Regions from separate parts of the Saccharothrix syringae genome, predicted to be linked through region 2. Evidence: riboswitches for the same ligand, from Rfam matches in the RefSeq annotation. Region 2 holds a riboswitch; each other region holds the start of a gene.
What was found. A riboswitch is a leader RNA that binds a small molecule or an ion and turns the genes downstream of it on or off. The one in region 2 is predicted to bind glycine.
Positions count from the first base shown of each region.

Region 1: linked by a shared signal. The riboswitch ahead of gcvP (aminomethyl-transferring glycine dehydrogenase) and the one ahead of gcvH (glycine cleavage system protein GcvH) in region 2 are both predicted to bind glycine.
Region 3: linked by a shared signal. The riboswitch ahead of gcvT (glycine cleavage system aminomethyltransferase GcvT) and the one ahead of gcvH (glycine cleavage system protein GcvH) in region 2 are both predicted to bind glycine.

Region 1 covers NZ_CP034550.1:8,875,550-8,878,817, reverse strand. Annotated here, with positions in the region: gene EKG83_RS36905 (MerR family transcriptional regulator) at 489-1,064, shown strand; glycine riboswitch at 1,263-1,353, shown strand; gene gcvP (aminomethyl-transferring glycine dehydrogenase) at 1,503-3,268, shown strand, end outside.
Region 2 covers NZ_CP034550.1:9,957,175-9,960,442, reverse strand. Annotated here, with positions in the region: gene EKG83_RS42015 (hypothetical protein) at 1-148, opposite strand, end outside; gene ald (alanine dehydrogenase) at 490-1,590, opposite strand; glycine riboswitch at 1,785-1,876, shown strand; gene gcvH (glycine cleavage system protein GcvH) at 2,023-2,403, shown strand; gene EKG83_RS42000 (L-serine ammonia-lyase) at 2,405-3,268, shown strand, end outside.
Region 3 covers NZ_CP034550.1:9,157,064-9,160,331, forward strand. Annotated here, with positions in the region: gene glyA (serine hydroxymethyltransferase) at 1-326, opposite strand, end outside; gene gcvT (glycine cleavage system aminomethyltransferase GcvT) at 345-1,445, opposite strand; glycine riboswitch at 1,554-1,641, opposite strand; glycine riboswitch at 1,643-1,734, opposite strand; gene EKG83_RS38255 (DUF3817 domain-containing protein) at 1,797-2,099, opposite strand; gene EKG83_RS38260 (hypothetical protein) at 2,115-2,540, opposite strand; gene EKG83_RS38265 (hypothetical protein) at 2,934-3,268, opposite strand, start outside.

The DNA of each region.
Region 1 (3,268 bases), 1.1 Mb from region 2:
CCCGGCTGCCCGCGCCGACACCCCGACCGCCCGGGAGCCCCGCCCGAGAAGACCCGATCGTGACCGGATGACCCCACCGGGAGCGCACCCCCGCCCCCACCGCCAAACCTCGCGCGGCCGACCTCCACCCGCCGCGGGCGGGTAACACCTACGAGAGGCGCGACCGGTGGTCCCAGCCCCTCGTAGGCGTGTGCGGTGCGTTGTGGATCAACCCCGCGTGCCACCCCCTCGGTGTCACACGTCCGGATTACACAACGTCAGCACTGGTCGGCTAAACGATCACTAAACGTCACCCGAATGGCGTACGTCGGTCGACTCTCTCAACCTCTACCTCACGTTGAGGTCAGACACGCCCAGCGCGTCGCGTTGACCTGCCCCCTAGGCGGTCTTACCGTCGAGCTCAGGTGAATTGCCACGGTGTGATTCGGGCACCGCGGCGGCTTCACGTTGGTCGCCGGTCGTCGTGGCCGGACCGAGGGGAGGCAGGCGTGGTCGAGGAAGCGCCCATCATCCGGGCCGGGTCCGGCTCCGGCGAACAGGGCGAGCTGTTCCCGGACTCCTCGCTGCCGGACGAACTCGTCGGGTACCGCGGCCCGGCCGCGTGCCAGATCGCGGGCATCACCTACCGCCAGCTGGACTACTGGGCGCGCACCGGCCTGGTCAGCCCGACCATAAGGAGTGCGCACGGCTCCGGCAGCCAGCGGCTGTACTCGTTCAAGGACATCCTGGTCCTCAAGGTCGTCAAGCGGCTGCTGGACACCGGCGTCTCGCTCCAGAACATCCGGGTGGCGGTCGACCACCTGCGCCGCCGCGGCGTGCAGGACCTGGCCCGCATCACGCTGTTCAGCGACGGCACCACCGTCTACGAGTGCACCTCGCCCGAGGAGGTCGTCGACCTGCTCCAGGGCGGCCAGGGGGTGTTCGGCATCGCGGTCAGCGGCGCCATGCGGGAGATCAGCGGCACCATCCACGAGTTCCCCGCCGAGCGCGCGGACGGCGCCGAGATCGTGCCCAACCCGGACGACGAGCTGTCCCGCCGCCGGCGCACCCGCGCCATCGGCTGAGGGCCGGGGGCCAGGCGAAGGGGGCACCCGGGGGGAAGCGCTCCGGGCACGGGGCGTCGAGGGCGCGCTACAGCCCGGTACCCCTCTGGTGCCCGCCGCGAAACCCGTTCAAACGCCGACCGCCCCGAACAATGAGATCCACGTCGCGCAGGGGGGACCGGCGGTGGTCCTACCAGGTACGATTCGCGGGTAGTCGCTTTATCCCGCGCGGGAGAGTCCGAGCCAGTCTCGGCGCCGAAGGAGCAAATCCTCCCCGGAACCTCTCAGGCGCAAGGACCGCGCGGGTGAGACGCCTCTGGAAAGCGGGTCGGTTTCCGACCCCGCCGACGGTGCAAACCCGGTGTCAGCCGGGTGAAGCTCTCAGGCGCCCGACCTCGGGCAGGAGACAGAGGGGGAGGGCAACGGCAGAAGTGTGCCCGTAGCCCAGGAGGCGCCTTTATGACGCAGGACCGCATCCCCCTCGCCGCTCTTGAGCACGGCACCCCCTTCGCCGACCGGCACGTGGGCCCGCGGCCCGCGGAGCTGGCGCGCATCCTCGACGTGATCGGCGTCGGCTCCCTGGAGGAGCTGGCCCAGCACGCCGTGCCCGACTCGATCCGCGAGCGCGACCTGGTGCTGGACCTGCCCGCGCCGGCCACCGAGACCGAGGCACTGGCCGAGCTGCGCGCCCTGGCGGCCCGCAACCGCCCGATGACCCAGATGATCGGCCTCGGCTACTACGGCACCACCACGCCGCCGGTGATCCGCCGCAACGTGCTGGAGAACCCGGCCTGGTACACCGCCTACACGCCCTACCAGCCGGAGATCTCCCAGGGCAGGCTCGAAGCCCTGCTGAACTTCCAGACCGTGGTCGGCGACCTGACCGGCCTGCCCGTGGCCAACGCCTCCATGCTGGACGAGTCCACGGCCGCCGCCGAGGCGATGACGCTCGTGCGCCGCGCCGGCCGGGCCAAGTCGAACAAGTTCGTGGTCGACGCCGACACGCTGCCGCAGACGCTCGCGGTCATCGAGACCCGCGCCGAGCCGCTGGGCATCGAGGTCGTCACCGCCGACCTGTCGCAGGGCCTGGAGGGCCTCGGCCTGGGCGGCGACTTCTTCGGCGTGCTGCTGTCCTACCCCGGCGCGTCCGGCGTGGTCCGCGACCACGCGGGCCTGATCGAGGAGATCCACCGGGCCGGCGCGCAGGCCGTCGTCGCCGCCGACCTGCTGGCGCTGGCGCTGCTGCGCCCGCCGGGCGAGATCGGCGCGGACGTCGTGGTCGGCACCACCCAGCGCTTCGGCGTGCCGATGGGCTTCGGCGGGCCCCACGCCGGTTACATGGCCGTCCGCCAGGGCCTGGAGCGCCAGCTCCCCGGCCGCCTGGTCGGCGTGTCCGTGGACGCCGACGGCAACCCCGCCTACCGGCTGGCGCTCCAGACGCGCGAGCAGCACATCCGCCGCGAGAAGGCGACCAGCAACATCTGCACCGCGCAGGTCCTGCTGGCCGTGATCGCCTCGATGTACGCCGTCTACCACGGTCCCGAGGGCCTGCGGGCCATCGCGACGCGCGCCCACCGCATGGCCACCGTGCTGGCCGCCGGCCTGTGCGAGGCCGGGGTCGAGGTGGTGCACGGCGAGTTCTTCGACACCGTGCGCGCCCGCGTCGAGGGCCGGGCCGCCGAGGTCGTGGCCGCGGCGCGCGAGCTGGGCGTGAACCTGTGGCGGGTGGACGACGACGTCGTCTCCATCTCCTGCGACGAGACCACCACGCGCGAGCACCTGCGGCTGGTGTGGCAGGCGTTCGGCGTCACCGTGGCCGACGTGGACGGCCTGGACGCCGACACCGCCGACGGCATCCCCGCCGACCTGCGCCGCACCTCCGACTACCTGACCCACCCGGTGTTCCACACCCACCGCTCGGAGACCGCGCTGCTGCGCTACCTGCGGTCGCTGTCGGACAAGGACGTGGCGCTGGACCGCAGCATGATCCCGCTGGGCTCGTGCACGATGAAGCTCAACGCCACGGCCGAGATGGAGCCGGTCACCTGGCCGGAGTTCGCCGAGCTGCACCCGTTCGCGCCGGTCGAGGACGCCGCCGGCTACCTGGAGCTGATCGCCGACCTGGAGCGGTGGCTGGCCGAGGTCACCGGCTACGACGCGGTGTCGCTGCAGCCCAACGCGGGCAGCCAGGGCGAGTTCGCGGGCCTGCTGGCCATCCGCGCCTA
Region 2 (3,268 bases):
GCAGGCGGCGGGTCTGCGTGACGGACATCACGGCCGACTCGCCCGGCGGCGCGACCAGGAGGACCCGGTCGTCCTCGACGAGCACGGTCATGGACCGGTCCCGACCGAACGGGTCGTGGCAGTCGATCCAGCCCTGGGGTTCAGCCATCGGTGCTCCGATCGCGAGGCGGCGCGGCGAGGTGCCGCGGAAGGGGCGACCCCGCTGAGTAGTGACCGGGGTCCCTGCCCTGTGCATCGGCCGCCCGGGCGTCGTGACTTACCCGTTACCGGTGGAATTCACTCTTTCGCTTCAGCCGAGCACACGCAAAGTAGTCCCGGGAGCGGAAAAAGTGGGCCGGCCCGGTACGCCCGCTGGGCACGAACCCGGAACTCCGGCTAAGCTTGGTCTCGCGGCCCGCTCCCAGTGACCCCCAGGCTGGTTGAGCGGGCCGCCTCTCACGACGAGGGCCCCGCTCACAGCACGTGAGCGGGGCCCTCTCCATTCCCTGGTCAGATCGCGGTGTGCGCCATGTCGTGGGCCTGCGCCACGGGCAGGTTGGTCAGCGCGCCCTCGTGGGTGTTCAGCCCCAGGGCCAGCGCCGGGTCGGCGTCCAGCGCCGCCCGCCAGCCCCGGTCGGCCAGCGCCACCGCGTAGGGCAGGGTCACGTTGGTCAGCGCGTAGGTCGAGGTGCGCGGCACCGCGCCCGGCATGTTGGCCACGCAGTAGAAGACCGAGTCGTGCACCCGGTAGGTCGGGTCGGCGTGCGTGGTCGGCCGCGAGTCGGCGAAGCAGCCGCCCTGGTCGATGGCGATGTCGACCAGCACCGAGCCGGGCTTCATCTGCGCCACCAGCTCGTTGGACACCAGCTTCGGCGCCTTCGCGCCGGGCACCAGCACCGCGCCGATGACCAGGTCCGCCTCGCGCACGGCCTGCTCGACCGCGTAGCGGGTGGAGGTGACCGTGCGCAGCCGGCCCTGGAACAGGGCGTCGACGTGCCGCAGCCGGTCGACGTTGGTGTCCAGGATCTCCACGTCGGAGCCCATGCCCGCGGCGATGGTGGCCGCGTTCAGGCCCGCCACGCCGCCGCCGATCACGACCACGCGCGCCGGGTGCACGCCGGGCACGCCGCCGGGCAGCACGCCCCGGCCGCCGGACGGCCTCATCAGCGCGAACGCGCCCACCTGCGGTGCCAGCCTGCCCGCGACCTCGGACATCGGGGCCAGCAGCGGCAGCGCGCCGTTCGCGGTCTGCACGGTCTCGTAGGCGATGGCCGTGGTGCCCGAGGCCAGCAGCGCCTCGGTCAGCGGCCGGTCGGCGGCCAGGTGCAGGTAGGTGAACAGGACCTGGCCCTTGCGCAGCCGCGAGTACTCCTCGGCGATGGGCTCCTTGACCTTGAGCACCAGCTCGCCCTCGGTCCACACGTCGTCGGCGCTCGCCAGCACCTTCGCGCCGGCGGCCAGGTACTCCTCGTCGGGGATGGCGGAACCGAGCCCCGCGCCCGCCTCCACGTAGACGTCGTGGCCGCGCGCGGTCAGCTCGTGGGCGCCCGCCGGGGTCAGCGCGACGCGGTACTCGTGGTTCTTGATCTCGCGGGGAACTGCGATCCGCACGGTGGGCTCCTTCAGCCGTCGTTGCACCAAAGGTCGGGTACCCCGTTCGCGGTGTCATCGTGCCCGTGGCACCAAGCGGCGGGGTGCGCGTTGTGCCGGGAGGACAAGTCGTCCGTCGCGTTGACACCGCCCCGGTCGGCACCTAGCGTGCGAGGGCCAACTGAACATCGGCCGCGGCGTCGCGTGGAGGCGCCGGAACCCGCGCGGGAGAGACCTCGGCACGACCGGGGCGCCGAAGGAGCAAGCACCCCGCACACTCTCAGGCAGCGAGAACCGCTCGGGCGAGGCGACTCTGGAAAGCACGCGTTGTTCCGGCGTGCACCCACGGTGCAAGTCGTGGTCCCCGAAGGTTCGGCCGGCGGGGACGCGGCGAAGCTCTCAGGTACCAGGACAGAGTGGGGTTACGAGGACCAGACCCCAGGGAGCGCTGTCGTGACCAATCCGGAGAAGCTGCTGTACACGCCCGAGCACGAGTGGGTCGACTGGGCGCCGGGCACCCAGGACCCGGTGGCGGTGGGCATCACGGCGTACGCGGCGGGGTCGCTGGGCGACATCGTGTTCGTGGACCTGCCGGTGGTGGGCACCCGGGTGACCTCCGGCGAGGTGTGCGGGGAGCTGGAGTCGACCAAGTCGGTCAGCGAGCTGTACGCGCCGGTCACCGGCGAGGTCGTCGAGGTCAACCCGGCCGTGGTCGCCGACCCGTCGCTGATCAACAACGACCCGTACGGGCGGGGCTGGCTGTTCAAGGTGGCCGTCGAGGAGGCCACCGGGTTGCTGACCGCGGCGAAGTACGCGGAACTGATCGAGGGCTGACGTGGCCATCAGCGTGTTCGACCTGTTCTCCGTGGGGATCGGGCCGTCGAGCTCGCACACGGTCGGCCCGATGCGCGCGGCCGCGATGTTCGTGACCCGGCTGGAGCCGGTGCTCGCGTCGGTCGACCGGGTGCGGGTGGAGCTGTTCGGCTCGCTCGGCGCCACCGGCCACGGCCACGGCAGCCCGAAGGCGGTGCTGCTCGGCCTGGAGGGGCACCGGCCGGAGGAGGTCGACCCGTCGACGGCCGAGGCGAGGGTGGCCGAGGTCCGGGCGTCGGGCCGGCTGCGGCTGGGCGGGGTGCGCGAGATCGCCTTCGCGGAGGACGGCGACCTGGTCATGCACCGCCGCAAGTCGCTGCCCCTGCACCCCAACGGCATGAGCTTCACCGCGTACGCGGGGGCCGAGGTGGTGGACTCGGCGGTGTACTACTCGGTCGGCGGCGGGTTCGTGGTCGACGAGACGGCCACCGGCGCGGACCGGATCAAGGAGGACCGGACGCCGGTCGCGCACCCGTTCCGGACCGGTGACGAGCTGCTGGCGCGGACCCGCGAGACGGGGCTGCCGATCAGCGGGGTGATGCTGGCCAACGAGCGGTCGTGGCGGGACGAGGCCGAGGTGCGGTCGGGCCTGCTGCACATCTGGCAGGTCATGCAGGACTGCGTGGAGCGGGGGTGCACGGAGACCGGCGTGCTGCCGGGTGGCCTGAAGGTCCGGCGGCGGGCCGCGGAGATGCGGGGCAGGCTGGCGGCCGAGCACTACGCCACCGACCCGCTGCGGGTGATGGACTGGGTGACGCTGTTCGCCCTGGCCGTCAACGAGGAGAACGCCGCGGGCGGCCGCGTGGTGACCGCCCCGACCAACGGC
Region 3 (3,268 bases), 800 kb from region 2:
GCGAACATCGCGCACGCGTTGGCCTGCGCGCCCGAGTGCGGCTGCACGTTGGCGAAGCCCGCGCCGAACAGCGCCTTGACCCGCTCGATGGCCAGCCGCTCGATCACGTCGACGTTCTCGCAGCCGCCGTAGTAGCGCCGCCCCGGGTAGCCCTCGGCGTACTTGTTGGTCAGCACCGAGCCCTGCGCCTGGAGCACCGACACCGGCGTGAAGTTCTCGGAGGCGATCATCTCCAGCGTGCTCTGCTGCCGGTGCAGCTCGGCGGCGACGGCGTTCGCGACCTCCGGGTCGAACTCCGCGAGGGAGGTGGTGAAGTGCTCGGACATGTGGATCTTCTCCCTGGGTCAGCTGGATCGCTTGTAGAACGGCAGTGCGACGACCTCGACCGGCTCGTGCCTGCCCCGGACGTCGACGGACAGCTGCGTGCCCGGCGCGGCGTGGTCGGGTGCCACGTAGGCCATCGCCACGGAGTAGCCCAGGGTCGGCGACAGCGCGCCGCTGGTGACCTCGCCGACCGGGGTGCCCGCCGCGTCCAGCACCGGGTAGCCGTGCCGCGGCGCCCGGCGCGAGGTGGTCTTCAGGCCGACCAGGGTCGCGTCCACGCCCCGCTGCGCGACGGCGGCCAGCGCGTCGCGGCCGACGAAGTCCCCCGGCTTGTCGAGCTTGACCACCCGGCCGAGGTTCGCGTGGAACGGCGTGCGGTCGCGGCCCAGCTCGTTGCCGTACAGCGGCATGCCCGCCTCCAGGCGCAGCGTGTCGCGGCAGCCCAGGCCCGCGGGCCGCAGGTCGTGCGGCGCGCCCGCGGCCAGCAGCGCCCGCCACACCTCGACGGCGTCGCCGGGCGCGACGAACAGCTCGAAGCCGTCCTCGCCGGTGTAGCCGGTGCGGGCCAGCAGCGCGGGCCTGCCCGCCACCTCGGTCGGGTAGGAGGCGTAGTACTTGACCGTCGACAGGTCGGTGGGGGTGAGCCCTTCGAGGATCGCGGTCGCCTTCGGGCCCTGCACGGCCAGCAGCGCGTAGTCCGCGGACCGGTCCTCCACGGTCGCGTCGAAGCCCTCGGCCCGCTCGACCAGCGCCCCGTGCACCACGGCCGCGTTGGAGGCGTTGGCCACCACCAGGTACTCCTGCTCGCCGGTGCGGTAGACGATCAGGTCGTCGACCACGCCGCCGTCGGCCTCGCAGATCATCGTGTAGCGGGCGCGGCCGACGCCGATCGCGGAGGCGTGCCCGACCAGGGCGTGGTCCAGCGCGGCGCCCGCGGCGGGACCGGTGAGCACGATCTCGCCCATGTGCGTCAGGTCGAACAGGCCCGCCGACGCGCGCACCGCCCGGTGCTCGGCCAGCTCGCTGTCGTAGCGCAGCGGCATCCGCCAGCCCGCGAAGTCGGTGAACATGGCACCCAGCGCCTCGTGCTCGGCGTGCAGGGGCGTGCGGCGGCTTTCCATCGGGCGGGGTCCTCCCTGGGTGCGGGCATGCCGGTAGCGCCGACCGGTCGGGTCGGCGGGCACGTGAAGGATGACACGGTCCATCGGAGACTCCTCGTCGAGTGAGCCTCCCCCTCTGTCATGGGCCTGAGAGCTTCGCCGCTGCGCGGCTTGCACCGTGGGCGAGGCGCGCCGGGGCGCCTGCTTTCCAGAGTTGCCTTCGTCGGCGGTAGCTGTGCCTGAGAGATTCCGGGGAGGGGTTGCTCCTTCGGCGCCCCACCCGGGGTGGGGACTCTCCCGCGCGACGTCGACGGCCGTGTTCAGTTGGTACCGCCAGACGCTAGGCGGGCCCGGGGGCCCGGTCAACCCTGCTCACAGGGCCTTGCCCGCGTGGAGGCTCGCGACCACCCTGCGCTCGGCGATGAACGACACGAACGGGATCGTGCCCGCGAGCAGCACCAGGGCCGTGCCCTTGATCGACCAGCGGGCCTTGAGCGCCAGGTCGACGGTCAGCACCAGGTAGACCGCGTAGAGGAAGCCGTGCACGGGGCCGACGACCCGCATCATGCCGGCGCTGTCGCCCACGTACTTGACGAGCATGGCGACCACGAGCAGCAGCAGGCCGACGCCGACCACGTAAGCCATGAACCGGAACCTGGTCACCGCGCCGCTCATCGCCCTACCTTCGCCTCACCGCTGGTCCCGCGCGTGCAGCTCGGCGAGCATGCGGTTGTAGGCCGCCAGCTCGTCGTCCTCGTCGTGGTGCGCGGGTGCTCTTACGGGCTCAACGGTAACCACCGGCTCGACCGGCTCCGCGACCGACCCGCCCCCGGGCCTGTTCACGGGCTCCTCGGCGGTGCTCCCGGCGGTCTCGTCGGCGCTGTCGTCGGCCGCCTCCGCCCGGCGGCTCGCCTCCAACTTGCGGAAGCGCCACACCATGAACGCGGGGAACAGGCCGAACAGGGGCCACTGGAAGACGTAACCGAGGTTCTGGAACGTGCCGCCCGCGTGGGAGAACCGCTCCCACTGCCAGTAGGCGAGGCCGCAGCACACGACCAGGGAGACCACGCAGGTCAGCGCGATGGCGGCCCGCTTGGGGGTGATGGTGCCCGGCACGCCTCCAGGGTACTTCGCACCCCGGGCGACCCGGCGCGGCGGCTCACCGCCGCCCGGTCCCGCGCTCAGCCGATCCGCGCTCGACCGCCGCTCGATCCCTGCTCGATCCGGCCTGCTCGATCCGGCCTGCTCGATCCGGCCTGCTCGATCCGGGCCTGATCCCTGCTCGATCCGGCCCGCAGTCCCGCGATCCCGGGTTCCACGCCTCGGGTCCGCGCTCTCGGGCCGGTCTCGCATCTCACACTTCGGGCATCTCACACTTCGGGCGGCTCGCGCTGTCGAGCGAGCCACACCTCCGGGCGAGCCACACCTCCGGGCGAGGGCTCCTCCCACCGGAGCCCGCCCTCGGGCAGGGGCTCCTCGACCACAGGAGCCCGCCCCTCTCGTGCCGGACTAGGCGACGCCGTCCCGGCGTTGCCTCTGCAACCTGGCCACGCACCAGGCCGCCGCACTGCCCCGACGCAGGTGCTGGAGCACCGTCATCGGTCCGAGTCGACGACCGAGGTCGGCGGGCGTGAGCCCGGCCGCCCGGTAGTCCAGAGCGCGCTGGTCCAGCGGGCTGATGCCGGCGTCCCACCACTGCTCCGCCTCCGACAGGTCTCCCACCAGCTGCCAGTAGCTGGCCGCGGCCGCGAGCAGGGCCTCGGGCACCTCGGGTGCCCGCTTCCGCATCGCCGCCACGTAGGCGGGGTCCGCGGACTCGACCCGCATCAGGCCGCGGTGACCGC